2 regions of the Pseudoalteromonas sp. PSi26 genome follow, and region 1 is predicted to be linked to the other one. Evidence: riboswitches for the same ligand, from Rfam matches in the RefSeq annotation. Region 1 holds a riboswitch; the other holds the start of a gene.
The links. Region 1 has a riboswitch for cobalamin ahead of ACFI34_RS10530 (TonB-dependent receptor domain-containing protein). Riboswitches for the same ligand answer to the same signal wherever they lie in the genome.

Region 1 (16,207 bases):
AGTGCTTGATATTGATTTATCGAACAAACGAACTGAAGACTCACTCGAAACAACCGTAAAAGCCAGCGATTTCAATATTGATTTAGAGCGCTTTTACAAAAACTCTGTATTACCTTAAATTGTCATTATAAGCTCAATGTTACTTACTCATTGAGCTTATACTTGCTTGTCACTCTGGCCAGTCTTGGAGGGCTTTCAAACTAAACTCATAACCGTCAAAATCAATCACGCTTTGCTCAGGTGTAATTTCTTTAACCATTAATGCACCAATGCTATCACCTTCGTGAAGCTCTCGCCCATTTAGCTTTATCCAGCGTTTATCTGCACTTGATGAATAAATATGTGCTTGGTATTTAATACTTGGTAGCATGGCTTGTAGGCCATCTGGTAACAATTCTACAGGCTCTACCCGAGATGACGATTTAGAGGCCTGGGTTACCTCATAATCTTGATTTCTATCGACATCTTGCACTGCCTGGGCAAACGCATTTTTAAGTGTAGTTGGTACAGCATCAAGCTCAGGGTCACTTTTAGGTTCAGCTTGCGCTACATCATTAATTGGCTTACCCAACACTTTATATTTACTCATATCAATACTTGCTGACGACGTACTTTGAGTTTGTTCAAAACCACCTTGGTTATAAGTTAACTGTGTATTTGAATTAAGTTGACCTTGGTTTAGCTGATTATAATTTTGCGTATTTAAAAGCTGAGACTGATTATAAATTTGTTGAATGCCGTTAGCTGCACCTGTTGATGGCATCGGAATATACTGCCCCGTTGGCGTTAATAGCATTTGCTGAATACCCGTAGGTGTTTGCACATGCACTAACTGCCCTTCAATAGTCGCTGTGTTGCTTGGCGCTTTTTCAGGTTTAGGCTTTACATTCACCTCAGCTTGTTCAGTGGCAGATAATGCTGCTGTCTGTAACTCGGTCGTTACTTGTTCATTACTTTGAGTGCTAACTACATTTGAGAGTTCAACAGAGCCAGGTGATTGCACCCATTTACCAAAAGTAAATCCGGCCGCCACCGTTACAAAGGCAGCCAAGCTACCACCCAAAACAAAGGCGATACGGCGGTAACGAGCGAGTGCTTGTTGCTGTTTTAACTGCTCCGATTGTAAATCGTATTGCTCGGCGCTCATATCAGCTTGTTGAGATTGCTTTAATGCATCTAGTAAATAAGACATACATCACCTAACTATAAAATAAAGGAAAGCCCAATACCTGCGGCAAACAAAGCGCCAAAAGCAAAGCAATAAATTAAAATCGATGGCGACTGCTCAGGTTTATTCGTTGTTGCAACAAAGTCGGTAGGTAATGACTCTTGCGCAGATTGTTTAACAATGTCGGCATCGACAACGAGTTGCTGCTTAGAAAACGTTCCCACCAAAGCACGTTCACATACTAAATTCATTAACCGTGGTACACCGCCTGTCATTTTATGAACCATCTGCATTGCATCCATTGAAAATAAACCTTTATCACACCCTGCAATATGTAGACGATGCTTTATGTACGCGACTGTTTGCCCTTGTGTTAAAGGTAATAAGTGATAACGCGCTGTGATCCGTTGAGCAAGCTGCCGTAACTCATTACGTTTTAGTAAATCTTGTAATTCAGGCTGACCTACTAGCACGATTTGCAGCAGTTTTTTATGATCGGTTTCTATATTAGTTAACAAACGAAGTTGCTCTAGCACATTGGGGGCAAGTAACTGCGCTTCATCAATAATTAAAATAGTATGGCCACCAGCCTTGTTATTACTCTCTAAGTGCTTTTTAATTATGTCAGTTAAACTTTTAAGCGTCGCGTTGTGTGCGTCATAACTAATCTTCAATTCATCACAAATACTGGCTAACAGCTCTAGTTCTGATAGAGCAGGATTATGAATCATCGCTACTTGTGTATTTTCAGGTAATTGCTCTAGCATGCTGCGGGTGATTGTTGTTTTTCCGGTGCCTACTTCACCCGTCAGTAATACAAAACCACCGTCTTCACCCAATCCGTAGGTTAAGTGTGCTAAGGCTTCTTTATGGCGCTCGCTTAAAAATAAATAATGAGGATTAGGCGAAATCGAAAAAGGTTTTTCGTTCAGACCAAAATAGCTTAAATACACCGCGATGTTCCTTCGTAATTAAATCACCGCCTATAATGGCAAAAAAACGCGCACAGTAACATCATTGTGAGCGCTTTATTGTTGAAATAAAGTAAATTTATGTAAAAACAAAAAAGCGCAGCTACAGAAACGACTTCCGATAACTATGCTTTTTAATCAAACTTGTTTGGTATTTATTTTTCGTAGCGAACTAGTCGTAAATAAACATCACTGGTTTTAGGGCGTAAACTATTTAGCCCACTAGCAAACTGATACACCCAGGCCGAGCTCATACTACTAACACCCGACGTGCTTGACCAATAGTTTTGAGATTTAGTGCCTAAAAATACAACTTCATTTATGCTTGGCTCTGTGCAGCTGTGCTCTAAAATACTGGCTAACTCTTTAATATTAGGCACCTGCCAATCATCATAATTTGCAGTTGTATCGTTAGTCGCGCCTCGTAAAGCTTCTTGCCACGTCACTGCAGGCGTAGACCCTTCGCAGAGTAATGTTTCTGTATTATAGGTTTGAGAATAACTACAACGCTGCCACATTAGGCCAGTTTCAGTGTCAGATACTGTACCATCAGCATTAACGGTAAACCTATCGGTTGGGGTTGTTGTGTCAGCACCGCCATAACATGTTTGCGCAGCTACATTAAAACTAAAGCCAAAAACTATAAACGTATTTAATAATTTTAATTTCATAACACTCTCCTATCGGCTTCTGACTAAACGAACATATGCGTTGTTCTCTTTTGGATAGGCAAGGTCATTACCATTGCTCATATCAATAATATAAGCTTGCGATAAACTGGTGCCATCTGCTGCAGTTTGAGATGTCCAATAAGGTAAATTAACATTATCAATAGCACCCGCTTCTGACATATTTGGAAAGAAAGCTAAGTCAATTAAAACGCTTTGCCCTTGTTTCCCATAATCAATTAACCCCAAAAGCTCTGTATACGTGGGTACTCGCCAATTTGTTCCCCCACAAAAATCGATAGCATTAACTTCATTTATATAGGTTTGTAGGCCACAGCTTGTGTCGTTAGGGCATGTTGTATTTGCTGTACTATCTGCATCGGTAGTTGTGTCGCCAATGTCCCAATAATAGCTGTTTTGTGCATCCCGTAACGTTGTGTTTGGTAAGGTACCAGACGACGGTGATTTAACTTCCCAAACAAGCCCAGTTACGTTGTCACGAATACAGCTAAAGTCTTCACTTGAGTCATCCACCTCGTCGGCAAACTGATTAAGCTTTGTATAATCAAACGCGAGATTACCTATACCTGCTTTATCTATGCGGTTAGCAAAGCTATCTCGACCGAGCTCTGCGTCTTGCTCAGGAAAGTCATCACTGCCACAATTTATGCGCTGCGTATTGTTGTAACATTCTCCCATACCACTATCGTTTATCAGGCCAAGCGCCTTTGGCGTTATATCAATAAACACAGTATCTGTATCGGTGCGTCCTTTCGAATCGGTAACGGTTACTTCAAAGCTAACTGTGGTATTGGTGTCCACATCGGAGGCAAAAAAGCTAGATACACACTGTTTGCTATTGCTGAGTGTTTCGGCATTCCCGGTTAATTGTTGCCATTCACACTGGTATGTATCAGTAACTGTTTCGCTATTGCTTGCATCTAATGTTACCTGGTCAAATTCTTCAACATTTTGATCATCCCCTGCATTTGCCGCAACTAATTCATTGGTTTTATTAAGGCTCATCGTGAATTGAGTACTGGCTTCGCCACCCTCATCGTCTGTAACCGTTAAACGCCAAAGCAATGTCGTGTTTGCTTCTAATAAAGGGTGAGTAAAGCTTAATGTTGAATCATCAAAACTGGAAATATCTAAGTCAGGGCCTGATATAAGTTCCCAAAAATAGCTATTAACCATCCCATTTTCATCCGGATCACTGGAATCAACGCCGCTCAGTATAATGGTATCTTGGTATACAGAAGGGAGCGTAGCTGGTGCTGTTTGTGTTATTACAGCAATAGGGAGCTGATTATTAGAGCTAACCGAAATTAAAACGTCGTCACTTACTGTGCTATTGCCAGTGCTTTGATAGCTGACCCTTAGTACAATTTCACTGTCTGCTTTAACATCCGGTGCCGTAAGTGTTTGCTCTGCGCCTTCAAGTGGAAAGCCGTCTATACTTGGCCCGCTTACTTGCTGCCACGTAAAAGTACCGTCGGCAGGAGAGCCTTGGGCGGTAATTGTAAAATCAATTTTTTCGATTACTTGTATGTCCGGACCAGCATTCACAGAGGATTCAATATTTGTGGTACTGTCACCACCGCCGCCACCGCCGCCACCGCCGCATGCTGTGATAAAAATGCAGGAAAAAAGAGGGATTAACGCTAACGCTTTCATTCGTAGCACCTTAAAGTGTCAAATAATTACTATGACGTGATTTAAGCAATAAAGGTGCCACTAAGCTTTACATATAAGCGTCTTGATGAATACGAACAAACAATTTAGTGCCAATTTTACTGTAATCAACTTTATATTCCCGCCCATCTAACGACTGAATAAAAAGTAACTGCTTTTCTTCACCAAAGACTTCAGCACTACTTATATATACCATTTCTAGGTAACGGTCTTTTGCGTCGCGTCTATTTTTTGGTAACTCTTCTTTAAAGGGCTCTAACCCGTTTTGAGTTACTTTAATTCGTGGGTGGATGTCAGAGTTAACAACCACTAAATCAAGTTTTTTGTCTTTATGTATTATGGTATTACGACCACTTTTTAAAAAGGCTCTTTCTTGGCTCATTGTCTTTTCCTACAGCCGCAGTTTAATCTTTAAGCTGCGACGCTATAAACTGATGTGGCTCGCGCTTCCATTTATTTAAATTAGCGCTAAAAGCCCAAATATCGGTATCTAGTACACTGGCAGGTAGTAATAAATCATACCCTGTTAACAACTTAAAGTGCTTGGTTCTGTTTGCAAACATAGCTATTAAACCATTATAGCTAATTCCACGCGCAGATCGATGTTGTGTATCTTCTACTAACCATTCTGATGGGCAATTGCCATTTTTGCAATGATTTTGAACAGCCTGCATAAAAAAATGTCGTTGTTCTATAAGTAATTTACCCGCAATTCTAGGGGTTATATTCATTAAAAACTCATCAATATCATTTAGTTTTATCCCAACCGCGTTTAGCTCTATATGCTCTAAGCCTTTTTCTACTTTTGGAACACCGCAAGAATGAAAGTTGTTATGAGATAAACACCAACGGCCATATTTATGCCTATATTCAATAGCAGATTCACTTAAAATTACGCTGTAATAAGGTTCTTGGGTTTTTAAAAAACCTACAAAAATAGCCCCAAGGCAGGCACTGACTAAAAAAATTTCAACAATGCTGATTGCGCCTGATCTTAGTAAATTAAATGTCATAATAAATACTAAACCAATAGCGCCCACTATCAGGATTTCAATACCATTACGTGAACCTTGCGCACGGTATTTAATGCGCTTTTTAGTGTGTTTATCCATACTGATAAAAAACCATATAAAATATAAACATAATAATAGCCCATAAAATTACCTTTCTGGCTGTCAAACAGGCCTTACAAGATGTTTTAAAATTCATATATTTATCGCTTTAATTAAATAAAAACCGGTACACACCTTTAATATTACTTACTTTTACGCCTAACGCACAAAATTATGAGACACATAACAGACTTTATCCGGTCTTATTTCGTACAATACTTATAATTAATTTTCAGGTATGAAAACGATGTACTCTAGACAATCAGGCAAAGCTCTTTTTCCATTCATTATTACACTACTTTTAATATTTAGTGTTTACTTATATTTACCCTCAAGCCATGGCGAACAAGCTAATTTTTCTAACATGTCTACACAGGTCTCTGCACACACAGTCACCTCCCAAGAAAACGCTGTAATGATAGAAGCAATTGGTAGCGCACGCGCAAATCAAGCTATTTATATCAAAAGCGCACAAAACGACTACGTTACCGACATATTTTTCAAAGATGGTGACTTAGTGAGTAAAGGTCAAAAACTTGTGCAACTGCAAAGCAGACAAGAAGAATTGGCCGTTGAAGAACTCAGCATTAATTTACAAGAAGAAAAGCGTCAGCTTAACCGCCTTACAGAACTTTCACGTACACAGTCTACAGCTAAATCGTTGCTAGAAGAGCAGTTATCTGTTGTAGACGCGGCCAAGTCACAGCTCGAAAGCGCTAAAACAACCTTAAGCGAAATGACCATTCGTGCGCCTTTTTCTGGCCTGCTAGGTAAACGTGAAATATCTGTAGGTGCTTATGTTAATAATGCAACCATACTCACTACCCTTGATGATATTAGTATTATAAAAGTAGACTTTAAAGTCCCTGAAAAATATTTAGCGCAACTTGCCATTGGCATGAAAGTATTAACGCAAAACGACGCTTACCCCGGTCAAACATTCACAGGAAAAGTAACGCATATTAGCTCACGTATTGACGCCGTAACACGCAGCATTGAAGTAACCGCTAGTTTTGCCAATAAATCGGGCCTATTACGCCCTGGGATGTTGCTAAATACGGCACTTGAGCTAAGTACAAGCCAAGCACTTATGGTTCCTGAAAAAGCCGTTATACCACTACAAGACAAACACTACGTGTTTAAAATTACAGATGGCGTAGCAAACAAAATAGAAGTACACGTTGCAAGCAGAAATAACGGTTGGGTAGCTATTGATGAAGGCTTAACCGATGGCCAGCAAATTATTACTGAAGGGCTGATTAAAATTCGCTCGGGCAGTAAAGTTAGTGTTAAGGGGTAATACGTGAAAATTACCGACACTAGCGTTAAACGCCCCGTTTTTGCGATTGTAATTAACTTATTGCTACTCACCTTTGGTTTAGTGGCATTTAGCATGTTACCGCTTCGCGAATACCCCGATATAGAAACTCCGATTGTAAATATCAGCACCTCATATACCGGGGCATCAGCGGAGATAATCGAAACTAAAATAACCCAAGTTATCGAAAACCGTATATCGGGTATTGAGGGTATTAAAAGTATTAATTCGTCGAGCCGTAATGGTCGCTCAAACATTACTATTGAATTTAATATTAGCCGCGATATAGATGCAGCATCTAACGATGTACGTGAACGTGTCGCACGTGCACTCGACAGCTTACCTGAGCAAGTTCGTCCGCCTGAGGTATCTAAATCAAACAGTGATGAAAGCCCTATTGCATGGTTTGTACTTAATAGTGAAACCATGGACTCATTACAGCTTTCTGATTATGCACAGCGCTTTATTGTTGACCGCTTAGCCGTTGTGGATGGCGTATCTAATGTACGAATTGGCGGCGAGCGTCAATACGCTATGAAAATTTGGTTAAACCGCCAAGCAATGGCTGCGCGCGGCATAACTTCAAGCGATATAGAAAACACTCTGCGCACAGAAAATGTTGAGTTACCTGCTGGTGAAATTGAATCAATTGATCGCGATTTTACCGTTCGCACAGCCCGAAGCTACAAAGATCAGCGCGACTTTAAAAATTTAGTAATTAAACGTGGCGAAGATGGCTATCTAGTTCGCCTTGGCGAAGTAGCCGATGTTCAACTAGAGGCCGCCGACGACGAAAGTTTGTTCCGTGGTAACGGCCGCAACATGATTGGCCTGGGTATTGTAAAACAAGCTAAAGCAAACACATTAACCGTGGTAGACAACGCACGTAGTGAGCTTGAAAAAATCAAACGAAACCTACCTGAAGGCACAACAATTCAAGACAGTTACGACTCGTCTGTATTCATTAAAGAATCGATTAGCGAAGTATATAGCACGCTTGCCATTTCTATGGGCTTAGTTGTTTTAGTGATATTTTTGTTTTTAGGCAACATTCGTGCAACGCTTATTCCTGCTGTTACTGTACCGGTAGCCTTGGTAGGTAGCTTTATGTTTTTGCTCGCTATGGGGTATTCTATCAACTTACTAACCCTACTTGCGTTAGTTCTTGCTATTGGCTTGGTTGTTGATGACGCTATTGTAATGCTTGAAAATATTCACCGCCGCATAGAGCTTGGCGAACCACCATTACTTGCAGCATATAGAGGCGCACGAGAAGTAGGTTTTGCAATTGTAGCAACAACATTGGTGCTTATTTCGGTGTTTGTTCCTTTAGTATTTATGGATGGCCGAATAGGTGCGTTATTTACCGAATTTGCAATGGCTGTCAGCGCCGCTGTATTTTTCTCAAGTGTTACCGCGCTTACGCTTGCACCAGCATTGTGTTCAAAAGTTCTAAAAAGCGCCGACAAGCCAAATAAATTCAGCCAATGGATGGACCGCCAGTTTACTAAATTAGAGCGCAGTTACCGTCATTCACTTTCAACAAATATGACCAAAAAGTGGGGCTTGTTAGTCAGCTTAGTTTTAGCGGGTTTTGTGAGTTATTCACTGTTACTGCAAGTGCCATCAGAGCTAACACCTAAAGAAGACCGCGGCACCTTTTTCATTATGATGAGCGGGCCTGAGGGTGCTAGCTACGAAAATAATGCCGCCAATATGGCAAAAATTGAAGAGCGCCTTATGCCTTACTCCGAGTCTGGCGAGCTAAGCCGTGTGCTTGTTCGTGTTCCTGGCTGGGGCGGTAGCGGCGGTGTTGCCATTGTTGGTATGGCTGATTGGGACAAACGCAAGCGCTCTACGTGGGAAGTAATGGATGAAATTAGTGGCAAAATGCGCGAAGTCACCGATGTACGTGCGTTTGCTATTATGCGCAGAGGTATTGGCGGTGGCGGTTCATCTCGCCCTATTGAATTTGTTCTACAAGGTAATGATTATGATCAGCTTGCCGATTGGCGTGACCGTATTATCAAACGTGCAGAACAAAACCCAGGCCTTGTTAGAATCGATCATGATTACAAAGAAACATTCCCACAGTTTTTAGTAAGTATTGATAAAAATAAAGCGGCCGATTTAGGAGTGTCTGTGTCTGATGTTGGTCGTACACTCGAGACCATGCTGGGTCAGCGTCGTGTGACAACCTTTATAGATAGAGGTGAAGAATACGATGTAATTTTGAAAGGTACAAAAGAAGACTTTAATAACCCGACCGATATTTCAAATATATACCTTAAATCACGCAGTGGTGAGCTTGTTCCGCTAGACAGCTTAATCAGCTTAAAAGAAGAAGCAACGGCCTCACGCTTAAACCGTTACAACCGTATGCGCTCAATAACCTTAAGCGCAAACTTAGCCGATGGTTACACACTCGAACAAGCACTTAACTTTTTAAACAATGTTGCCGCAGAAGAAAATGATATTGACGGCGCAATAGACTACAAAGGTGAATCTCAGCTTTATTACGAAGGCGCATCAGCAATGACCTACGTATTTGTATTAGCGCTAACAGTTACCTTTTTGGTATTGGCAGCGCAATTTGAAAGCTTTATGCACCCATTTGTAATTATGCTAACAGTACCGCTTGGTTTAATGGGCGCGATGTTTGGCCTTTGGTCTACCGGACTTACGCTTAATATTTACAGCCAAATTGGTATTGTTATGCTCATAGGGTTAAGCGCTAAAAATGGGATACTCATTGTCGAATTTACCAACCAATTACGCGACAAAGGTGTAGAATTTAGCGAAGCAATATTACAAGCGGCTACACAACGTTTACGCCCAATAATAATGACATCGCTAACAACGGTTATGAGCTCAGTGCCATTGGTATTAGCATCAGGCCCTGGCGCTGAAAGCCGTATGGTAATTGGTGTTGTGGTATTTACCGGGGTTATTGTTTCAACGCTACTTACTTTATTTGTTGTGCCAGCAGCGTATTATGCGCTTGCTCGTAACACACAATCGCCTGAATATTTACAACAAAAACTTAATAAACAAGCAGCCGAAAAACCGCTTGAAGAGATCTAAGCAAGCTAACGCGTCGTAACCTTGTTGTTATGGCGCTAAGCTTTATGCTTTGCGTGACCTTTGTCAAATATTAGGAATAATTATGAGTTCAACAACGCAAGTAGCAACCTTTGGTGGTGGCTGTTTTTGGTGTATTGACGCAGCATTTAGGCGTGTAAATGGCGTGTCTGATGTAAGCTCGGGTTATACCGGTGGCAATACTGACAATCCAACATACAAATCAGTATGCAGTGGTACAACGGGCCATGCCGAAGTAGTAAAAGTTGAATTTGATAGCACTATTGTAAGCTTTGAAACATTGCTCGCGATGTTTTTTACACTGCACGATGCTACGCAATTAAATCGCCAAGGTAACGATATTGGCACACAATACCGAAGTGTTGTTTATTACCATAATGACGAACAACTTGCGCTTACTAACACTATGATTGAACAGCTACAAACCCATGTTAGTGAGCCTATTGTTACCGAAGTCAGCCCAGTGACAACTTACTACCCTGCTGAGCACTATCATCAAGATTACTACAACGAAAACCCACAACAGGGTTATTGCAGTATGTTAATCGCACCAAAATTACATAAGTTTGAAACCGTATTTAAAGAGTTTTTAGCTGAGTAAAAACACAAAAAAGCCCGGTAAAACCGGGCTTTTTATTTAGATTATTTAAAACTGGTAATCTATGCCAGCAAAAAAGCGGCGCTCTGGCGTGTTGTAGTAATACACCTGCCCTGTTGTAAAATCAGCGTTAGAATCGACTGCGTTGTATTCCTTATCGAATACGTTTTCTATACGAAGCGACACCGTAATTTCATCATTTACTTGGTAATTGCCCGCTAAATTCCAAAGCGTATACGAACCCAATTGCGAAACCGCCCCAGCTCGCTCACCGCGATATTGCATTGCTAGGCTCATATCAAATGCACCAAGCTGTTTTGCAAACTCCCAATTAAAGGTTCGTTTGGCAACGTTTCTAAGCGCTTCGCCTGTTTCTTTATCTTCGGCACTTAGGTAAGCAAAATTCACATTACTATCAAAACCAAAAATTTGATTAACCAGGCTAAACTCAACACCTTCATATTGAGCCTCATTAATATTGGTGAGTGCAAAATTAGTGTCGTAAGCAATTTTATCTTCAATTTCATTTCTAAAAATAGCGACATCAACACGTGCGGTTTCAAAGTCAATGTTTAAGCCAAGCTCGCGATTTACTGACGTTTCAGGTTGAAGATTGGCATTGCCGTAAAGAGGAAAGTACAAATCATTAAATGTTGGCGCTTTAAAGCCCGTGCTTTGGCTTATTCTGAAAGTTGCGTCTTCAGATAAGTGATAGCCAGCTGCCGCTGTGTACGTTGTTTCATTACCAAATTGCTCATCGTCATCTTGGCGAACGGTTAAATTGGCAAGCAACTCGTCCGCATCGTAATAGGCGCCAACAAATACCGCTAATACATCACGTTCCTCTACTTCAAACATGGTTGAGCTTTGCGATACATCGTCGTTGTACCAATTAACGCCACCACTAATGTTTAAGGTGTCGTTTAAACGGTATTGACCGTTATAGTCAATTTGTGATCGCTTAGTAACAAAGGTACTCGTTGTTGGCCCTTGAGAAAAATCAACATAACGGTTGTCTGAATCATCCGTTGCAAATGCTATATCAAGGCTGTGAGTTTGGTTTTTATAGTCTTTATTCCAACCAGCCGAAAGCTGGTAATTTTTAAAATCCCCTCGCTCAATCGTACTATCGGCAGGACTAAAGCGGCTGTCGTAATCAGCAAAGCCTTCACTGTATTGCCCTAGTAACTTAAAGTTACCGAAATGTGTGTCGGTATAGTTTACTTTAAAGCCAAGGTTTTTGTTTTCAAAGCCGTCTTCATCGGGAGCAACACCTTGGAGTACATCAAAGTTATCTGTTTTTTCAAACCCAGCATTAAAAGCCGTTGTTACATCGCCTGCTTTTACAGAGCCAGCAATCTGGTAGTCTTGGTACGCGTCAGATCCAAACGTAGCGCTAACCGAAAGGTTATCTGACTCCCGAGTAATAATATTAATAACACCTGCTAACGCATCAGAGCCATAAATAGCTGCACGTGAACCTTTAATTATTTCTATGCGTTCAATACTATTTAATGGCACATTACTTAATGCTTTTTGACCAAGCGTTGCCGAACCGGTGCGTACACCGTCTATTAAAATGAGCGTATCACCTGACCCTGTACCGCGCAATGAAACACCTGCATTTTGACCAAAACCGCCGTTAGGGTTAACCTGAAACCCAACTTGAGTGGTTAATAGCGTTGGTAAGTCGCGAACATTACTGGTTTCAATGTCATTACGAGTTATAACATTTACACTCGCTAATACATTAGTAATTGATTGTTCAAACTTATTAGCGGTTACCGTAATGGTTTCGATTGATTGCTCTGCAGCAGATACAGATAGTGACAGCGCAGCAGTAATTGCAACGCCAAGAGTTGTTTTTTTTAACATGAAGTTCCCCTTCTTTGCCCACCGCAAAGAACTAAGTAAGATTACATCAAGGCCGGTCTCCGGACTCAGTAAGTACATAGCTTTATGTATTACTTTACCGTTGCGGGGGCAGTGTTGGGATTGTAGTCATCATGAAAACGCACCAACTTCCCGATTATCTTATTAAAAAAATCAAACCATTGAAAAGATTAATAAGCACCTTGAAAATAGGCCGCTATTGTGAGGAGTTTAATAAAAAATGTCAACGGACGTCTATACAGCTAAAAAGCGAATCAATTAAAAACAAAAACTATGTAGCGTTTATAAAAAAGCCAAATAACCTGCGCGGCTATTTGGCTTTTTATTTATAAAGCGCCCAAAAAGGCTTTTATAATTAATCGCGGAAGTTTTTAAACTGAAATGGCTGACCTAAATCGGCAGTACGCACCACTTGCATAGCAGCTTGTAAGTCATCACGCTTTTTACCCGTTACGCGTACTTCCTCGCCTTGAATAGCCGCTTGCACTTTTACTTTAGAATCTTTAATGGCTTTTACTACTTTTTTAGCCACATCTTTTTCAATACCTTGCTTTAGCGCAACGTTACGAAATACATTTTTACCTGCACGGCTAATATCTTGCAACTCTAAGCTAGCTACATCCATACCACGCTTAGAAACTTTACCGGCTAAAATATCAAACAACTGCATAACCTGTGAATCAGCTTCAGCTTTAAGTTTAATTGTTTTGTCGTTTAGCTCAATAGATGCATCAACACCTCTAAAGTCAAAGCGAGTCTCAAGTTCACGGTTTGCGTTATCAACCGCATTTTGTGCTTCGTTCATTTCTACTTCAGATACAATATCAAATGAAGGCATTGGTTTTCTCCTAACTATTCAATCTTAATTTTTATGACGCAATTATAACGCTAAAACTATAAATCTTTACATTTTTCTGCATCTTGTTCAGGTGCGATACTCATTTAGTTTGATATACTCAAGTTTCTTTTTTAAGCTACTCTAGGATTTTACGTGACAAGGCGTGTTTACCAAGCTGTTTTTTTGCTCAGCATCGTGGCGTTTACTTTTTTATTTGCCAAAGAAATAAAAGGCGCAGCTAACCTATTTCCACACATTGATAAAGTAGCCCATTTTGGGATTTTTTTTGTGCTTGCTATTATTATGGATAAAGCGTTTAAGCTTCCTTTGTACGCACAAATTTTGTTATTGGCCGGTTACGGCGCATCAATTGAAATAATGCAAGATGCACTTCCCTATAGGCAAGCCTCTATAGGCGATTTTATCGCTGATTTTGCTGGTGCTGCTAGTTACTTTTTACTAAGAGTTATTTTTACACCTCGAAAAAAGAATCCCTATGACTAATATTTTAATTGTAGGCGATGGCGCTATTGGCTTGTTACTAAGCCACTTTTTAAGTCACAAAAATAATGTTCATGTTTTAACACGCAAACCAACCTGCAATACGCGTTTTTATAGCCGTAAAAATGCCCCTTCACATAACATTAATGCACGCTTTATTAATTTAGGTGAACTGGTGCAGCAACCTCGTTATGATGTTGTTATTTTTACAGTTAAAGCTTTTCAGGTTCAAGACGCGTTTACACAAGTAAAACCTTACCTAGCTAATAATTCAACACTGGTAATTTCTCATAATGGAATGGGAAATATTGAAGAGCTTATTCCTCAGTTACACACTAAGCAAGCACTATACTTTTTAACCACCAGCATGGCCGGATTCAAGTCTACCCAGTACATTGTGCAACATACCGGTGAAGGGCAAAGCATGATTGGTGGCTGTAATAAACTTGCAGCTAAAAACCCACAATTTATATCACCACTACTTCAAGCAATTCCCAATTTAAAAGTGGTCAATAACATTGAGCAACTTCGATTTGAAAAGCTGTTGGTTAATGTGGCTATTAACCCACTAACTGCACTTCACAATATAAAAAACGGCCAATTGCGTGCCCCTGTATTTAGCGCAACGATAATGAGTTTACTTTATGAGGGCTGCAGAGTTGCTAACGCAAAAGGGTTGAATATTGCTTTAGCTGATGCGTTAAATAATGCTTACACCGTAATGGCGCTTACCGCTGAAAATTACTCTTCAATGCAGCAAGATATTGCTAATAACAGACCAACAGAAATAAAGGCCATTTGTGGGTATATTAGCGAGCAAGGCAAACGCTACAACATTAATACCCCTACAAATAATGAGCTACTTGCTAAAATTCAGGCAAAAAAAAGCGTGGTATAAACCACGCTTTATAAACTATTAACGTATTTACTTACCCTTTAAGGACGATACACTTTTACCGTTGTAAAGCCTTGCTCGTGTAAAATAAGCGCTTGCAACTGGCTCATTACACCTCTATCGCAATACAGGTAATAATCTTTATCTTTTGGTAGGTCGCCAAATTTAGTAGCTAAGCGGAAAAACGGTAAGTGGATTACTTCAATACCTTCAATTTCAAGCGGCGCGGCGTCCTCTTCTTCTGGTGAACGAATATCAACAACCACAGAGCCAGGCGGTAAATCGGCAACCGACTCAGCCTCTTTAAGCTCTTGCTTAGCTTCTACGTCGATATCACGAACATCCATAACACGCGCGTTATCTATAACGGTATCAAGTACATCAAAGTCGAACTTTTCTTCTTCGCCTTTAATCACGTCTATTTTTGCTTTTACCGTTGGCTTTTTAGATATAACACCACAGTATTCTGGCATAGTTTCAGCCATTTCAGCGGTACCAATTTGGCGCGCAATATTAATAATCTCTTGCTTATCGTGCTGAATAAGTGGACGTAAAATAAGCGTTTCAGTTACGCGGTCAATAACACTTAAGTTAGCCAACGTTTGGCTAGACACCTGCCCAATACTCTCACCCGTTACAAGTGCTTGAATATTTAGCTTTTCAGCCACTGCGCTACCGGCACGCATCATCATACGCTTGAGTACAACGCCCATTTGGCTGTTCTCAACGTTTTCTAAAATTTCGGCAACAACAGGTTCAAAGTCGACCGTAATAAATTTTACTTTATGAGTAGAGCTGTATTTTTTCCATAAAAAGTAACTCGCTTGTTTAACGCCAATTTCGTGGGCAGCGCCACCTAAATTAAAGAACAAAAAGTGCGTACGCGCACCTTTTCGTATCATTTGGTAGCTAGCAACACCTGAGTCAAACCCACCCGACATTAACGACAGCACATCTTCTTGAGTTGGCAAAGGGAAGCCCGCCATACCTAAGTGTGTTTGCGTAACAATATAGGCTTTGTCATCTTTTACTTCTAGACGAATAGTCACCTCTGGGCGGCTAAGCTTTACGCGAGCACCTTCAACATGCTGGTTTAAACCACCACCAACGTAACGCTCTAAATCAGTTGAGGTAAAGTCGTGTTGGCCTATACGTTTTGCACGTACACAAAATGTTTTACCCGCAATTGTGTGGCCAATTAACTCAAAGGTTTTTTGATAAATTTCGTCCAAAGTACTAAATTCGACTTCGGTCACTTCAATAAATTGCACTATACCTGGAATGCGTTGCAAACCATCAATAAAGTCTAACCGAGTTTGCGCGTCAGTTAATTTAGTGACAACTGAAATGTTATCCCAGTTGTTTCTTACTTGTACTTTTTCGTCAATACGACGCAATACAATTTTAATGTTATTTTCTAACACTTTAGTAAAGCGTTTACGAACCGA
Region 2 (16,207 bases), on a different contig from region 1:
TGCTCAAGTGAGAGAGAAATAATGGAAAACTGGCGCGAAATAAGTGAAGACATCGTAAGTTCATTACTTGAAGATGGATCAGATCCTGAAATACTTTATGAAGTAGAACACCACTTTGTGTGTGAAGACTTCCCTAAGCTAGAGCAAGCTGCATTGGCTGCTTTTAAACTAGGTTACGATGTTGAAGAGCCAGCAGAGCTTGAGCTTGAAGATGGCAGCAAAATTTGGAGCTTCGACATAGTAGTAGAAGCAGAGCTAGATGTAGACGTCATTATGGAAGACGTTGATAAACTAGCGGCGCTTGCTATTGAGTGCGACGTTGAATACGACGGTTGGGGCACTTACTTTCAAGAGTAATTAATAGCTCTATACAAATATCAAAAAAGGCGAGTATTTAACAATGCTTGCCTTTTTAGTTTTTAATTGATTGCTATATCAGGTTCATTTCAATACTTAATAAACTTGAAGGGCTAAATCTGGGAGGCAATTGTTTAAACTTAGGTATTTAGAATAACTAAACATTTGCCCTGTCATGACATGATTTTTCAGCCTCAAGATAGATTACTTAATACTTTTAGAGCCATTTTTTATTTTTAAAATACACGCCAATACCACCGGTAAGTATCACTAAAAATACAATAAATAGCGTAAATGCGTAAGGGTTGTCTGTTCCAGGTATACCGCCTACGTTAACGCCAAGCAAACCAGTTAAAAAGCCTAGAGGTAAAAACAAGGCTGCCACTACTGACATCACATACATACGTTGGTTTAACTGCTCAGAAACATGGTTAGTTACTGTTTGTTGAATAATTTGTGCGCGCTCTATTGAGCTGTCTAGCTCTTCAAGGTAGCGAATCAGTAAGTTAGTGGTTTCGTTTAGTTTTGCTTTATCGTCATCCAAAAGCCACTCATAATTACCGTTTACCATTGTAGTGAGTGCCTCTTTTTGAGGTTTTAAGTAACGTTTTAGCGCAATAGTTTGGCGGCGTAACTGCGATAGCGCTTGGTTGTCAAAGCGCTTACTTGGCTCGTCAATTTCTTCTTCAAAGCCATCAAGTGTTTCATCTAAAGAATTAATAACACTTTGCATACGTGAAGTCAGTTTTTGTGTAATAGCACACACAAGCTCAGATATAGAGCACGGCCCTTTATTATCCTTTAATGAAGTGAGTACATCGTCAATAGATAAAAGGCGACGCTTACGAGAAGTGATAACTATATTTTCGTTAATAAATAAACGTACCGACACCATGTCTTCTGGGCTTTGCGCCGGGTTTAAGTTTACACCGCGCAAAAACAGCATGTGTCCATTTGCAGACTGCGTGATACGTGGGCGTGTTTCATCTGCCGTAAATGACTCTAGCTCATAATCGGTTAAAAGCTCACAGTGTTTAAGCCAGTTGACTACGTCGGTTTGGCTATAATCCATATGGACCCATAATTTACCTTGCTCAGGTTGCCAGTTGTGAAGGTCTTCGCTGCTTTTAACAGCACGTGTACCGCCTTTTTCATCAAGCACTAGGGCATGAAGCAAACCATTAATCATAATAAGATCTCAAAAGAGTGTATTTTTAATACTGTAAACTATAGTGTATCTACATACCCAAAACATATTTACTTTTAATAAGTTAAAACATATTCAATTTAAGTAGAGTCATAGTGCTGATTTAATTTTATGCTCAGCAAGGCGCGCATTGTGTGATGAGTTACCTTAAAAGATCAATTTAATTTACTCATCGACTAGATAAATTTATTTCGTTGGTGTTTTTTCACCCGTAGCGTATAAACCTCTTTTTTACAAAGGGCACATTTATGACGACAAAAATAACAATAGGTTGGCGTGAGTGGTTAAGTTTACCTGAGCTTGGTATTGAGCGGATCAAGGCTAAAGTTGACACTGGTGCGCGTACTTCATGTATTCATGCTATTAACATTGAAGAATACGAAGTTGATGGCGAAAAGTGGGTTAAATTTATAGCTCAACCATTACAAGATGACGAAGAAACTCAAATTACTTGTAATGCTAAAGTGAAAAAAATGAAATACGTAACCAGCTCCAGTGGTGAAAAGCAATTGCGTTATTTTATAGAAACAACATTACACGCGGGTGAACATAGCTGGCCTATTGAAGTCACCCTCACAAGCCGCGCAACCATGAAGTTTAGAATGTTGCTAGGTCGAACAGCCATGGAGAATCGTGTCGTTGTTGACACGGCATTATCTCATTTATTATAAAAAGTATTGGGCTTATGCTGCAAAAAAGCAGCCATTAAGCACTAATGCTGTAAAATTTAGTTAAGGTTTTAACTATGAAAATCGGTATTTTATCTCGTAACAGAAAGTTATATTCAACACGTCGTTTAATCGAGGCTGCAGAGGCTCGTGGGCACGAAGTGAAAGTAATAGACGCACTTCGCTCTTACATGAATATAAACTCTGAACAGCCGGAAATTCACTATCGTGGTGAAAATCTGAAAGATTTTGATGCAATTGTGCCGCGTATTGGCGCATCAGTCACCTTTTACGGCTGTGCAGTTTTACGCCAATTTGAAATGATGGGGGTATACCCTGTAAACGAATCTGTGGCTATTTCTCGTTCGCGCGATAAATTACGCTCATTACAGTTATTGTCACGCAAGGGCGTAGGCATGCCTGTTACAGGTTTTGCGAGCAAACCTGATGACGTGAAAGATTTACTCGAAATGGTTGGTGGTGCACCGGTTGTGATTAAGTTACTAGAGGGCACACAAGGTATTGGTGTTGTACTCGCTGAAACGCGCAAAGCGGCTGAAAGCGTAATTGAAGCTTTCATGGGCTTAAAAGCTAACATTATGGTTCAGGAATATATTAAAGAAGCGGGTGGTGCGGATATTCGCTGTTTTGTATTAGGTGATAAAGTAATTGCAGCAATGAAGCGCCAAGCGCAAGAAGGCGAGTTCCGTTCAAACCTTCATCGTGGTGGTAGCGCAACGTTAGTACGTATTACCCCTGAAGAGCGTAAAACAGCAGTTGCTGCTGCTAAAGCGATGGGGTTAAACGTAGCGGGTGTAGATTTACTTCGTTCATCTCGTGGGCCTTTAGTGATGGAAGTTAACTCATCACCAGGTCTTGAAGGTATTGAAATAGCAACAGGTAAAGATATTGCAGGTATGGTGATTGATTTCATCGAAAAAAATGCCTCAATCAAAGGAACCGCAACTCGTGGCAAAGGTTAAAATTAACCGTCCTTTCGCTTTATTAGGTGAAAGTATTGGTGTTGGTGAACGCAAAACGTTAGCTTTAGAGGCTGCAAAGCTTTACACCCACTCACCTCTTAACATACCTATAGAGGTTGTTAATGGCGTAATGGAAGGCCCTGTACTTATGGTATGTGCCGCTATCCATGGCGATGAGCTAAATGGGGTAGAAGTTGTTCGTCAATTACTTGCTAAAATAGATCCAAACCAGCTACGTGGCACGCTTATCGCTGTGCCAATTGTGAATGTGTTTGGTTTTATTCATAAGTCGCGCTATTTACCCGACCGTCGCGATATGAACCGCAGTTTCCCTGGTTCTGAAAGAGGGTCGTTAGCGGGTCGTATGGCGTATATGTTTTTCAATCAAGTTGCAGTGCATTGCACGCATATTATTGATTTACATACGGGGGCTATTCACCGAACAAACTTGCCACAAATACGTGCAAATTTGGCGGATGAGGCTACTGCGCAGATGGCCAAAGCCTTTGGTACACCGGCGGTGATTGATGCCTCGCTACGCAATGGCTCACTAAGAAGTGAAGCAGCTAATTTAGGCATACCGGTTATTACTTATGAAGCGGGTGAAGCACTGCGTTTTGACCCAATTGCAATAGCCGCCGGCGTGCAAGGGGTTGACTATGTAATGCGTCATTTAAAAATGATGCGCGGCAAACGCCCTAAAAAACTACCAGAGCCTGTCATTGCAAGCTCTACAAGCTGGGTACGAGCTGAAGTAGATGGCATTGTGCGTGCTCAAGTATCGCTGGGTGAGCGCGTAACAAAAGGGCAAATACTTGCTTATATAAGTAGCCCGCTTGGTGACTCTGAACTTGAGTTACTAGCACCACGAAGTGGTATTGTAATTGGCCAGCAAACTATGCCATTGGTTAATGAAGGTGATGCAGTTTTTCATATTGCTTATTTTGCTCATGCTAATAGCTTGGTTGAGCAGCAATTAGAAACATTTATTGATGAAATAAATGATTTGGACGAAGAACTAAAAACTGCAGAGTTAAATAACTAACCCTTTAGTAGCTATTAAAAAGCCGTTTTAGTTATTCAAACGGCTTTTTTTATGAAAAATTTATGATTTTTTAGGGCCTATAATCCGCTTAATTACCGGCGTTTTTGATGGTTTAGGCTCTGCGTTTAAAACGAGTACAGGGCGCGTAACAAATAAATTATTAGGGTAAATGACGCGGTGCCCATCAATATGTTCAAGTACAACATTCATTAAGCCCATTTCGACAATTCGCCCTTCAATATGGTTTGCGCCATCAACAATGCGTACCCAAAAGCCAACACGGCAGTCGTTCTGAATAAACATTAATAAAAACGCGGTCAGGTTACTTAATAATGACCATGCTGCAAATAGCGCGACACCTAACATTGCAAAGAGTGACGAGCCCAGAACCAGTAGCCCTCGTAGTTCAATACCCCAAAATACTAACACTAAACACAACATTACAAAGGCGAGAATAATTTTAAGCAGTAACTCTGCGCGGTATTTACGGTGCAAATCTACTTTACCTTTAATGGCTTGCTCAAGTAACTTTTTAGTTAGCTTTAATAGCACTGGAAAAAGTAACAAGGCAATAACGGTCACGATGAGTTTATATTGATCGGTTATTAATTCTAAAACATCTAAAAATTCCAAAATAGCGCCTTTTGTAGTTATGTAGTAATTAAAAGTAGTAAATAAAGCAACACGTTAGGTTGAATTTCAACTAGCTTAAAGGCCTTAGTTTAGCGCTAAGTAGCAATTTAAAAAGATTTTTTTACACTGACAAGCCACTGCACAGAATCGACATCGTCGGCGCTATCTATGGGAGCAGCTATATCAAGGTGGATCATAGTGCCTGCATTTGCTCTACTCGGCGCTAGGCGCAAACCAACGCCCACATTTTTGAGTACATGATTATTTTCACCATTTGTTTGGTTATTAAACCATGCTCTACCAATATCTATAAAGCCCGCGCCACCGACTTTAAATAGTTGTAGTAAATCGTACTCCCAGTAGTAGCGTTTTTCTAGGCTCACTAAAAAGCTACGGTCGCCATGTTGGTAATCCATAGGGTAACCACGCAAGCCTGTTTCACCACCTAGGGTAAGCTGTTGGTCGGCGGTGAGGTTTTTTGCGTATTGCACACGGCCTTTTACATACCAAGATTGATCAACACTTGTATTTAGATAATATTGTACTTGCGATGTCGCTTTAAAGTTTTCGAGTTGCTTTTGTTCTTCGTTCCAAAACCCCTCTAGGTTCGTGCTAAAACGCCAAAGCGTATTATCGCCAGAAAAATGCGCTGTTTTAACATTAAGCGAATACACCAAGCGGCTATCGTCATCACTTAATGACTCATCTGAGTAACCGAGTAATGCTTGTGCATTCCAACCTAGGTTTAAATCTTCAGTGCGATAAATGCTGTCAAAATTACGCACCTTAATAAAATTATCCTCAAACCAATGGCCGCTAATATAGGGATAACTGTAGCTTCTATCTTTAGCTATAGGCTCAAACGTGGTTTGAATAGCATTAAATTTATGCTGCTCATCTACATAACCTAAGCTAATTCTCTGGGTCCATCTATTACTGAGTGCTTTTGAATGACCAATAAAAATGCGATTGAGATCGGTTGTTTGATCAAATTCACTAATTTCTTTGCCACGCCGATATAAGGATTCTTCTCGTTGTTCTGAATAGCTTAAAATACCGTAGCTGTAAGGTGTGTCTATGGCATAAAATGGATAAGTAAGCTCAAGTAAATGACGCTTACCATCGTTGTTATCGGCATACTCTATGCGACCACGGTAGCGGCTAGAAAAAATATTAGGATCGTCGTAAACAAATAAATAACCGCTGCGGTCGCTGTCGGTTGTACGAGAAAAAGACAACCTTTTACCCCAGCCAAACAAGTTTGATTCTCTAAAACCAATACTCGATTTATTTTCTCCACCGCTGCGGCTAAAGTTTATTTCTGGCAAGAGCGTCCATAAATCACGGGTAATTACTTTAACATCTATATCGCCATCACAGTTTTCTGTTGCGCTAATTTGTGCGTCGTATAGGTAGTTTTCTTTTCGCAGTAGACGCTCTGATTCAGAAAGCTTTTTAGCATCGTAAAGATCGCCAGAGTTAAAAAGCAGTAGGTTTTTGATTACTTCAGGTTCGGTTTGAATATGTGCGCGGTTAGCAAATCTAAACAATGCGTTATTTTCTTCTTCAAGCGCAGTGTTAAATACATTGAGTTGTTCTAGCGTAATAGTGGTAATTTTTGCATCAGGCTTTGCGGCAACGAGTAGCGTTTCATCGCTGAGCTGGCGGCGTAATTTTTCTTCACTCAAATGTATTGATGACTCAAGAGGGCAACTACCAATGTTTGAGGGAAATTGCTCAGCAAAGGCGCAAGGCATTAATATAAAAAGACAAAATAACCCAACACTATAGGGCGAAAAACACGTATTACTAACCATTAAGCCTCTTATCTACTGCGTAGCAAACGACTACCGTGATATCAGCTTACATCATTGTTATTTAATTGTAAGTAAAAAGCATGGGTGTTAACAAAATAATTAATTTAGCTTAAGTAATAGGCCAGCGCTGCTAATAAGTGCTCAGCTTCAGGCCCTTCGCCGTTAATCCAAATACTTTGACTGTAATGCTCGTAATTTAAATTAAACGTTTGTTGGCTATAAGAAAAACGCACCTGATGCCTATCGGCTCCCGCCGAATACTCGCTAATAGCGATATCGTCCGAATATAGGAATAATGTACTCCACAGTTCAAAGTCTTCATCGTGAGGTGGCTCAGTCGGGGTAATGATGATGCATTGGTGTGTGTGGTCGTAATCTATTTTGCTCATATTATGCTTATTGTGTGGCTAAGTAGTTGCGAATTGCTGTTAAAAAAGCACCGCCATATTTATTTAATTTGGTAAAACCAACCCCCGACACTTTTAAAAACTCACTGTCGTTTGTGGGCATTAGCTGCGCCATTTCGGCTAACGTTTTATCGTTAAATACCACATACGGTGGCACATCGTCGGCATCGGCTAGTTCTTTGCGTAATGAACGCAAGCGAGCAAATAGTTTTTTATCGTAATTAAATTGCGCGAGCTTATCTTGGTACACGTGTTTTGCTTGTAAGCGAGGTTCAGCTAATTGCAGTGCATACTCGCTTTTTAATATAGCGCGGGCGGCTTCGGTCAAGCGCAAAGAGGCGCCTTGTGTTATATCTTGGCTTAGTAATCCTTGGTGGATGAGTTGACGTAAAATACTCAGCCAGAACTCACTGCTTCTGTCTTTACCTATGCCGTAAGTACTTAACTGATGATGGTTGTTATCGCGAATACGACTCGTGTTCGCGCCACGTAATAGCTCTACAATGTATCCTAAACCAAATCGCTGTTCAGCTCTGTATACACACGAAAGCGCTTGTTGGGCAACAAGCGTACCGTCAAAGCTTTTTGGTGGGTTTAAGCAAATATCGCAGTTACCACATTGTTCGCGTTGGTATTCACTGAAGTAGTTAAGCAGTATCTGACGACGGCACGTTTGTGCCTCAGCAAAGCTTGCCATAGCATTAAAGCGTTGCTCTTCTACACGGCGACGTTGTTCATCGTCAATATCTTCAAAAAAGCGCCTAACGCGGCCTATATCGGCAGGATCAAAGTACATGATTGCTTCGGCGGCTAAGCCATCGCGTCCTGCTCTGCCTGTTTCTTGATAGTACGCTTCTATGCTTTTAGGAATGTCGTAGTGCAAAACAAATCGTACATTGGGTTTATTAATTCCCATACCAAAAGCGACGGTTGCCACAACTATTTGAATATCGTCACGGGCAAACCCTGTTTGCACAAACTGGCGTTGATCGTTGCTCATACCTGCATGGTAAGCCGCTGCATTAAGGCCTGCGTCGGCCAGTTTTTCTGCTATGTCGTCAACACGCTTTCGACTAGTGCAATAAATAATGCCACTTTGGTTTTTTTGTTCTTTTAAGTAGCGCAATAGTTGCACCATAGGTTTAAATTTTTCTTCTATTGTGTAGCGAATATTAGGTCTGTCGAAACTGCCTGTATGAATATATGGCTGCTGAAGTTTTAACTGTTCAACAATATCAAAGCGTGTGGCTTTATCTGCAGTGGCGGTCAGAGCCATCATAGGCACGTGAGCAAAGCGCTGCTTAAGTTCGTTTAAGCGAAAATAATGCGGCCTAAAATCATGACCCCAATGCGACACACAATGCGCTTCATCAATGGCAAATAAGCTTATTTTTAAATGCGATAATCGCTCTAAAAAATCACGTTGTAATACTTTCTCTGGGGCTACATATAATAGTTTAATAAGCCCTTGGTGAAGTTGCTGATAAACTAACTGCTGCTCTTCGCGTGCTAGGCTGTTATTCACATAAGCCGCTTTTACACCTAAAGCTTGAAGCTGCGCGACTTGATCTTGCATAAGTGAAATAAGTGGCGAGATAACAATGGTCACCCCTTCAAGAACTAACGCCGGAATTTGATAACACACGGATTTTCCGCCACCAGTGGGTAGCAAAACGAGTGTGTCCTGAGCATTTAAAGCGGCATCAATAACGGCTTTTTGGCCATCTCGAAATTCGCTGTAACCAAACACTTGTTTGAGGACAGTCTCGGGTTTTCGCACTAATGTGCTTGAAGGTAGTGTTGATGTATTCATTGGCGGGTATTTTAGTGTTTTTTTTATGAGATGTCTTTAGCTTTACGCTCGTAGTTTTACACAAGGTATGTTTTACTCGATGTACCTATTAATATCAGAGAATAATAATGAATAAAGAAATGTTAATTGAACAAGTGGGGGCGCTATTCGTAAATGGTATGCCGTTTAATCAATTTTTAAATATATCGGTAGAATCACTTAGTCCAGAACAAGCTAAAATTACATTCCCGTGGCAGGATGTTTTTATAGGTAACCCAGCCCAAAAAATTCTTCATGGTGGGATTATTTCAGCGGTGCTCGATAACGTCGGTGGTATGCTTGCTGCAGCAAGTGTAATAGGAAAACTAGACGATGCCGACTTACCCAGTGTGCATAAAAAGTTGGCAACACTGGGCACTATTGATTTACGCACCGATTATTTGCGGCCAGGAAAAGGGGATGTGTTTACCGCCAGTGCTACGCTTATTCGTTCGGGTAATAAAGTGTGCGTGTGCCGAATGGAATTACATAACGAGCAATCTGTACAAATCGCTTTTGGAACAGGCACGTATTTAGTTGGATAAAATCTGTTTGGCGAGTAAACTGGCGACCTTTTAAATCACTAAGTGTTTACTATGCCAATTGTTACTGAGCAGCGTAAAGGCGCAATATTTGCCTGCCTTGCTTTTGTTATGTGGGGTCTTGCTCCCATTTACTTCAAGTTAATACAACATGTGACTGCATTTGAAATTTTAATGCATCGTGTTGTGTGGTCAGTCGTATTTTTAATTTTAGTGGTAAGTGTTTTAAAGTACTGGCGTAAAATTAAGCACATTATAATACAGCCCAAACTGATGCTAATGCTGGTTGTCACCTCGGGGCTACTTGGTTTTAACTGGGGATTATTTATATGGGCGATTAACAATAACCATATGCTCGATGCAAGTTTAGGCTATTACATAAATCCGCTGTTAAATGTTTTATTAGGCATGCTTTTTTTAGGTGAACGCCTCCGAAAATTTCAAGGTGTGGCTGTTGGGCTTGCGTTCTCGGGTGTGATATTACAGTTGGTGAGTTTTGGCTCGTTCCCTGTTGTTGCTTTTTCACTCGCGATATCGTTTGCACTGTACGGCCTATTACGAAAAAAACTGCCCGTTGAAGCGTTGCCCGGTATATTACTCGAGGCGCTAATATTGCTGCCAGTGGCGGTGGTTTATTGGTGGATGATGACACCTTCTGCTACTTCAAGCCTGCCAAATAACGATTGGTTTACTAATTTACTTCTTATAAGTGCAGGTATTGTTACCACATTACCGCTGCTTTGTTTTACTGGTGCCGCTAAGCGTTTGCAATATACAACCCTAGGCTTTTTTCAATATATAGGGCCTAGTTTAATGTTTATACTTGCAGTGGTGTTTTACGATGAGGTATTTGATACAGAAAGGCTTATTACCTTTGCATGTATTTGGAGTGCCCTGGCTATCTTTAGTTGGGATTCTTATCATCAATCACGTAAGCGTAAAAAAGCGGCCATTACAGCCGCCGAAATTGCTTAACTATTGATTTAGCTAGTTACTTGATTGCGCCCAGCTTCTTTCGCCTCGTAAAGTTTTTGGTCGGCCTGTTTTAATAACTTATCCATTTGATAAACGGGCCCTGTAGAAAAACCTATTGAAATGGTGAGTTTTATTTTTTCTTTACTAAACTCTTGGCTGTTACTTGCTACAAAATACCTAAATCCTTCAAGTCTCTTCAGTGCTTCTGGGGTGTTTTCATCTGCAAAATAAACAGCAAATTCTTCTCCACCTAAACGCGCGACTAGATACTTTTCAAAGTATTTTTTTAGGCAGATAGCCAGCCCTTTTAACACCTGATCACCCGCATCGTGGCCATAAGTATCGTTAATAGATTTAAAGTGATCTATATCAATCATTGCCAGTGCACCGTTTGCCTTTTTGAGGCTGAGCTCTTTTAATGAGTTATTTGCTTGCTCAAAGAAATAACGACGATTAGGGAGGTCAGTAAGGTAATCGGTATTGGCTTGGCGTTTTATTGTTGCTATTTGCTCAAGCATGCCAACGTTTTGACTTAACCTGCAATAAAATTCTTCGTTATTAAACGGTTTATGTAAGTAATCGTTTGCACCATTTTTAAGAAATAAGCTTGATAGCTCAGATGAATCAGCACCAGAAATACCAATAATTGCCTTTTCATCGTGACTGTAAATTCTGCGAATTTCGCTACATAGCTCATCGCCATTCATGTTAGGCATTTCGTTGTCGGTAATGATCACTGAGATATCGGGTGAGCTAGCAAGAACTTCTAGGGCTTTTTTTCCATCTTCAGCTTCAGCTACTTGATATTTGTGACGTAATAATAAACTTACAATATAGTGGCGGGTTGATATAGAGTCATCAACAACTAAAACTTTTACATTTTCGTTTCGAGGTAAACGTTTAAGCTGCTTTTCAAGATATTGATAAGCTTGTTTATTTTCTTTAATTATGTAGTCAATAATAGGGTACTTTTCTACCGTGTTTCGCGTTTTTTTATCTATATTACCCGTCATAACAATGGTCGGGATTTCAGCGTCTACAGTGCAGGGGATAGCCTCTCCCATTGGTGCGTCAGGCAAAATAAAATCAACAACCGCACAAAAATAATCGTTTTGGCTAATCAATACTTTTGTTTGCGCTAACGTTTCTGCTACATCTACCTCGTAGCCTACCTTAAGCGCTATGTGTTTTTGCACAAGCGCTATAGCAGGTGTATCTTCAACTATTAATATCTTTCGCTTCACGGAACACCTAGGTCATATTATGCAAAAATGCTGCTTAATACATGTTGTAACCGTAAAAGCGCCAAAAAGCAAATTGGTTACATGTTTATAAGCTGTCAGATTCTGAATAACTTTCATGATTTATTGGTGCAGGGCTCGATATTTTTGAGCGGCCAAATAAGGTATGAAACTTTGTTTTACACGTCGTAAGCTTTAGGTATTTTAACCATGCTCGCTCAATCGGATTTGTGGGTTCTTGTGAGCCTGTTACTACGGCTACAAAATTTTCTTGGTGCTCATTTTGTGGTTCAATCGTTTTACTATATAAACCTTTTAAAACAATACCATGTTGTTCTAGTATACTGGCTTCTAATAAGGTGAAATTTCCGCTGCGGCTAAAACCACGTGGAAAGTTTTGATCATCATAAAATTGACGTTGGCTAACAAATGCTTGGCGTAGTAATGAAATGTTAATGCTCATAGCTATATCCTCATACCCTATTAATTAGTTGGAGTATGATGCAAGTTTGGCATTTTTTTAAACAAGTTATTTTTATCGTGAGGATAAAAAAGTGGATATCGATTTATTAAAAACATTTGTTGAAGTAGTGCGCACGCGTCATTTTGGTAAAGCCGCAGAGAACCTCTATATAACGCAGTCGGCGGTAAGCTTTCGTATTCGCCAATTAGAGCAAGGGCTTGGTGTTAATTTATTTATTCGTCAGCGTAATAATATTCAATTAACAGCGCCTGGTGAGCGGTTATTACCTCATGCGCAAATGATCATAACAGGCATGCAGCGCGCCAAAGTAGATGTAGCCCTTGCTGATAACATGCATAAACAAATTAGCTTGGCAGGGACGCCTAATATTTGGGATGCCTTTTTGCAGTTTGGTATTACTAATATTGTGTCGGCTATGCCTGGAGTCTCTTTAGTGGCTGAAGTTAAAGCTCAACAAGAAAGCACGCGATTATTGCTTGAGCGCACGCTTGATTTAGCCATTTTGTTTGATCCACCAAAAGTAGATGAGTTAGTTGTTGAGCGTATTTGTGAACTGCCTATTATTCCTGTAAGTGGGTATGACACTGCAACAAACGAAAACTTTTTTGATAATCAGTACGTGTATGTTGACTGGGGAACGACATTTTCACTTTGGCATGCACGCCAGTGTACCGGTAAAACGCCTCCTTACTTTAGAACAAGTACCGGACGAATTGCACTCGATTTAATACTACAATGTGGTGGTAGCGCATTTATTCCACATGTTTTGGTTGAGCAACATTTAGAAAATGGTGAATTATTTCATGTAAAAAATGTAGAAAATACGTCAAGAGATATATTTGTAGCCTACCATAGAGATAACGAACAAAAGGAACTGATAGAAACACTCATAAATTTACTACCTACTATTAAGGCACATGCTTAGTAATTGGGTTTTAAGTGGGTACATATTTGTATGATTGATGTTCATGTCCTTTTAATTTCATAAATAATGCAGTTTTATTAACTTTAAAAGTCAAAAATATTTCATTTGTAATATTTCTGTCATTTAGTGGTGACAAACTGCAGTCGTTTTAAAAATTAGTCTTTTGTGATTATCGAGGAAATAACATGAAATTTGTAAAATCGAGCTTATGTGTCGCTTTGCTAAGTGGTTTATCTTTTAATGTACTTGCTGACGTTGATGTTTACGGTAAAGCAAATGTGACTGTTCAGTCTACAGATGACGGCGAAGGGTCGTTCACTGAAATTAAAAGTAATGCATCTCGTTTTGGCCTTAAAGGTTCTGAAAAAATTACCGATGGCTTAGAAGCAGTTTATAAGTTTGAGTTTCAAGTTGACGTAACAGATGCAGATTCAAAAGGCGACGACGATAATATTTCTGCGCGTAACCAATATGTTGGTGTTAAAGGCTCGTTTGGTCAGGTAGTAGTGGGTCGTAACGACACTGCATTTAAACAAGCGCAAGGTAAACTAGATTTATTTAATGACCTTGAAGGCGATATTAAAAACGTATTCAAGGGTGAAAACCGTTTAGGTGATTCAATCACGTATACTTCTAACTCATACGAAGGTTTTAAAGTACTTGCTACTTTTATTGCTGAGGACGATGTAGACGCTGATAACGGTTACTCAATGGCAGTAACTTACGGTGATTCAGCGCTTAAAAAGAGTGCGGTATATGCCTCAATTGCAGCTGACAGCGAAGTAAATGGCTACGATGTAGTACGTGCGTCAATCCAAGGTAAAGTTGAAGACTTTAAACTAGGTGCTATGTACCAAACACAAGAAAAAGTAGACGGTTCAGCTGAAGGTGACGGTTACTTATTAAATGCAGCATACAGCATGGGTAAAAACACGTTTAAAGTTCAGTACCAAGCAATGGACTTTGACGATAGTGATGATAAAACAGCTATTTCAGTGGGTGTTGATCACAAGCTTAACAAAAACATTAAAGTATTTGGCTTTTACTCAAGCTTTGATATGGACAACAACGTAGACCAAGATTACTTAGGTTTAGGTATGGAATATAAGTTTTAACGATTAGTTAAAACACTCCCTTTTTAACCGCGCTGTTATTAGCGCGGTTTTTTTTGCTTTAAATTATTTACTTACCCGCCCATAATAGAGCTTCATTTGGAATGAGGTGCAATTCCTCAACTGTTCCCGCAACTGTAATTAGCACTGTGCTATAAGTCAGATACAAATCAATTTTTAATGAGCGGGCCTACTCATGCTAATTTTAATGTACTCCTTTTTGGTGGTTGCATTACAAGTGGGTACTCGTGTCTAGGACAGAGTATTGCAAACTAAAGCACCATTATTAAACGTTCAAGATCTCTCGTGGGGAATAGCAAATAAATCTATTCTCAAACACATTAATGTGCAAATACCCGAAGGTAAATTTGTGGGCTTAATTGGCCCTAATGGTGCAGGTAAGTCGAGTTTACTGCGTTGTTTATATCGTTTTAATAAGCCTAATGAAGGGATTGTAGAGTTTAATAACCATGATATTTGGCAGCTTAAAAGTGACGAATATGCAAAGTGCGTTGCTGTTGTTTTGCAAGAGGCGCCATCGCATTTTAATTTGTCGTTATTTGATGTTGTGGCTCTTGGCCTGACTCCTCATAAATCGTTATTTAGCTCTACATCACAAAGCGAAAAAACACAGATCACTTACGCTATAAAAACGGTAGGGCTTGAGCAGCACACCAATCAAAATTTTGAATCGCTCTCTGGAGGAGAAAAACAACGTGCGCTCATTGCACGTGCTATTGTTCAACAACCCCAGCTGTTAATAATGGATGAACCCACTAGCCACCTAGATGTTAAATACCAAATACAGGTTATGGAGCTGGCAAAATCTCTTGGTGTTACGGTGTTTGCTTCATTTCATGATCTTAATTTAGCCGCGGCTCTTTGCGATGAGCTCGTAGTCATTAAAAACGGAGAAATAACGCATACCGGTTCGCCCGCAGAAGTACTCACTGAGCACATGCTTGATGATGTATTTGGTGTATGCGCTCAGGTTAGTAATCATCCTCAAGAATCTCAAATGGGTAAAGTTACGCCTCATATTACCTACTTTTATGGTTATAAATAATATGTTTGCCATCCATGTACGCCATTCAGTTGCACTAATTATCTGTATTACTTTTACCTTAGTCAGTTTATTTTTAGCATTGAGCTTTGGTGCTGCAGATACCTCAATACAGGATGTATTTAACAGTTTTATTTATTTAAATGATGCTTCATTCACCAGCCGTATTATTTTCGAATTAAGAATGCCCCGAACATTATTGGCGTTTTTAGCCGGTGCGGGGTTAGCTATTGCTGGGTTAATTTTACAAACCGTGACACGTAACCCATTAGCAGATCCTTACTTATTCGGTATATCGTCAGGTGCTTCGTTTGGTGTAGTTGTACTTATGGCATTTGTAGGAATTAGCGCGGGTTTTATGCTTTCGGCAGCAGCCTTGCTTGGTAGCTTATTAGCAATGAGCTTACTTGTATTAATTGCCACAAGGCAGCAGGGCGGGCAAGTTGAGTCTATGTTACTTGCCGGTGTTGCGCTCTCGTTTTTATTTAGCGCATTTACGAGTTTGTTGCTTTATTGGAGTGAGCCGCAAGCCGTTGCAGCTATTTTATTTTGGACCTTAGGAAGTTTTGCACGTGCGCAGTGGGCAATACTATGGGTACCATTTTTAGTAATTACAATGTGCACCTGCGTAATGATTAGTTTTAGGCGCCAGCTTAATGCCATGTTATTAGGTGACGAAAGTGCCATAACCCTTGGTGTTAAAGTGAAACAATTTAGGTTAGTAATGTTAATTTTAAGCTCATTAATAACCGCTGTGCTGGTGGCAATGTGTGGCGGTATTGGTTTTGTTGGATTAATGGTGCCACATATTGTGCGTTTTTTTATCTCGCAGGGAACCGTTGCAGGGCTGTTAATAACTAGCTTAGTGGGGGGGACATTTATGGTGTGGGTCGATGTACTGTCTCGTTCTTTACTAC

Region 2: it holds a riboswitch for cobalamin, as region 1 does, so the genes downstream of both, ACFI34_RS04990 (ABC transporter ATP-binding protein) here and ACFI34_RS10530 (TonB-dependent receptor domain-containing protein) in region 1, are expected to answer to the same signal.

Annotation. Positions count from the first base shown of each region.
Region 1 covers NZ_JBHNYT010000008.1:57,066-73,272, reverse strand. Annotated here, with positions in the region: gene ACFI34_RS10580 (HD-GYP domain-containing protein) at 1-118, shown strand, start outside; gene ACFI34_RS10575 (general secretion pathway protein GspB) at 170-1,192, opposite strand; gene ACFI34_RS10570 (ExeA family protein) at 1,204-2,121, opposite strand; gene ACFI34_RS10565 (Lcl C-terminal domain-containing protein) at 2,295-2,810, opposite strand; gene ACFI34_RS10560 (Lcl C-terminal domain-containing protein) at 2,820-4,484, opposite strand; gene ACFI34_RS10555 (hypothetical protein) at 4,552-4,884, opposite strand; gene ACFI34_RS10550 (DUF2982 domain-containing protein) at 4,907-5,614, opposite strand; gene ACFI34_RS10545 (efflux RND transporter periplasmic adaptor subunit) at 5,862-6,914, shown strand; gene ACFI34_RS10540 (efflux RND transporter permease subunit) at 6,918-10,016, shown strand; gene msrA (peptide-methionine (S)-S-oxide reductase MsrA) at 10,099-10,635, shown strand; gene ACFI34_RS10530 (TonB-dependent receptor domain-containing protein) at 10,681-12,507, opposite strand; cobalamin riboswitch at 12,541-12,704, opposite strand; gene ACFI34_RS10525 (YajQ family cyclic di-GMP-binding protein) at 12,881-13,363, opposite strand; gene ACFI34_RS10520 (VanZ family protein) at 13,517-13,867, shown strand; gene ACFI34_RS10515 (ketopantoate reductase family protein) at 13,860-14,762, shown strand; gene thiI (tRNA uracil 4-sulfurtransferase ThiI) at 14,801-16,207, opposite strand, start outside.
Region 2 covers NZ_JBHNYT010000003.1:239,270-255,476, forward strand. Annotated here, with positions in the region: gene ACFI34_RS04910 (1-acylglycerol-3-phosphate O-acyltransferase) at 1-22, shown strand, start outside; gene rraB (ribonuclease E inhibitor RraB) at 22-357, shown strand; gene ACFI34_RS04920 (zinc transporter ZntB) at 575-1,546, opposite strand; gene ACFI34_RS04925 (ATP-dependent zinc protease family protein) at 1,813-2,235, shown strand; gene rimK (30S ribosomal protein S6--L-glutamate ligase) at 2,310-3,215, shown strand; gene ACFI34_RS04935 (succinylglutamate desuccinylase/aspartoacylase family protein) at 3,202-4,260, shown strand; gene ACFI34_RS04940 (mechanosensitive ion channel domain-containing protein) at 4,321-4,893, opposite strand; gene ACFI34_RS04945 (BamA/TamA family outer membrane protein) at 5,001-6,650, opposite strand; gene ACFI34_RS04950 (DUF3630 family protein) at 6,815-7,099, opposite strand; gene recQ (DNA helicase RecQ) at 7,107-8,930, opposite strand; gene ACFI34_RS04960 (thioesterase family protein) at 9,038-9,493, shown strand; gene rarD (EamA family transporter RarD) at 9,545-10,465, shown strand; gene ACFI34_RS04970 (diguanylate cyclase) at 10,474-11,709, opposite strand; gene ACFI34_RS04975 (MaoP family protein) at 11,795-12,169, opposite strand; gene ACFI34_RS04980 (LysR family transcriptional regulator) at 12,261-13,115, shown strand; gene ACFI34_RS04985 (porin) at 13,301-14,230, shown strand; cobalamin riboswitch at 14,278-14,416, shown strand; gene ACFI34_RS04990 (ABC transporter ATP-binding protein) at 14,493-15,293, shown strand; gene ACFI34_RS04995 (FecCD family ABC transporter permease) at 15,295-16,207, shown strand, end outside.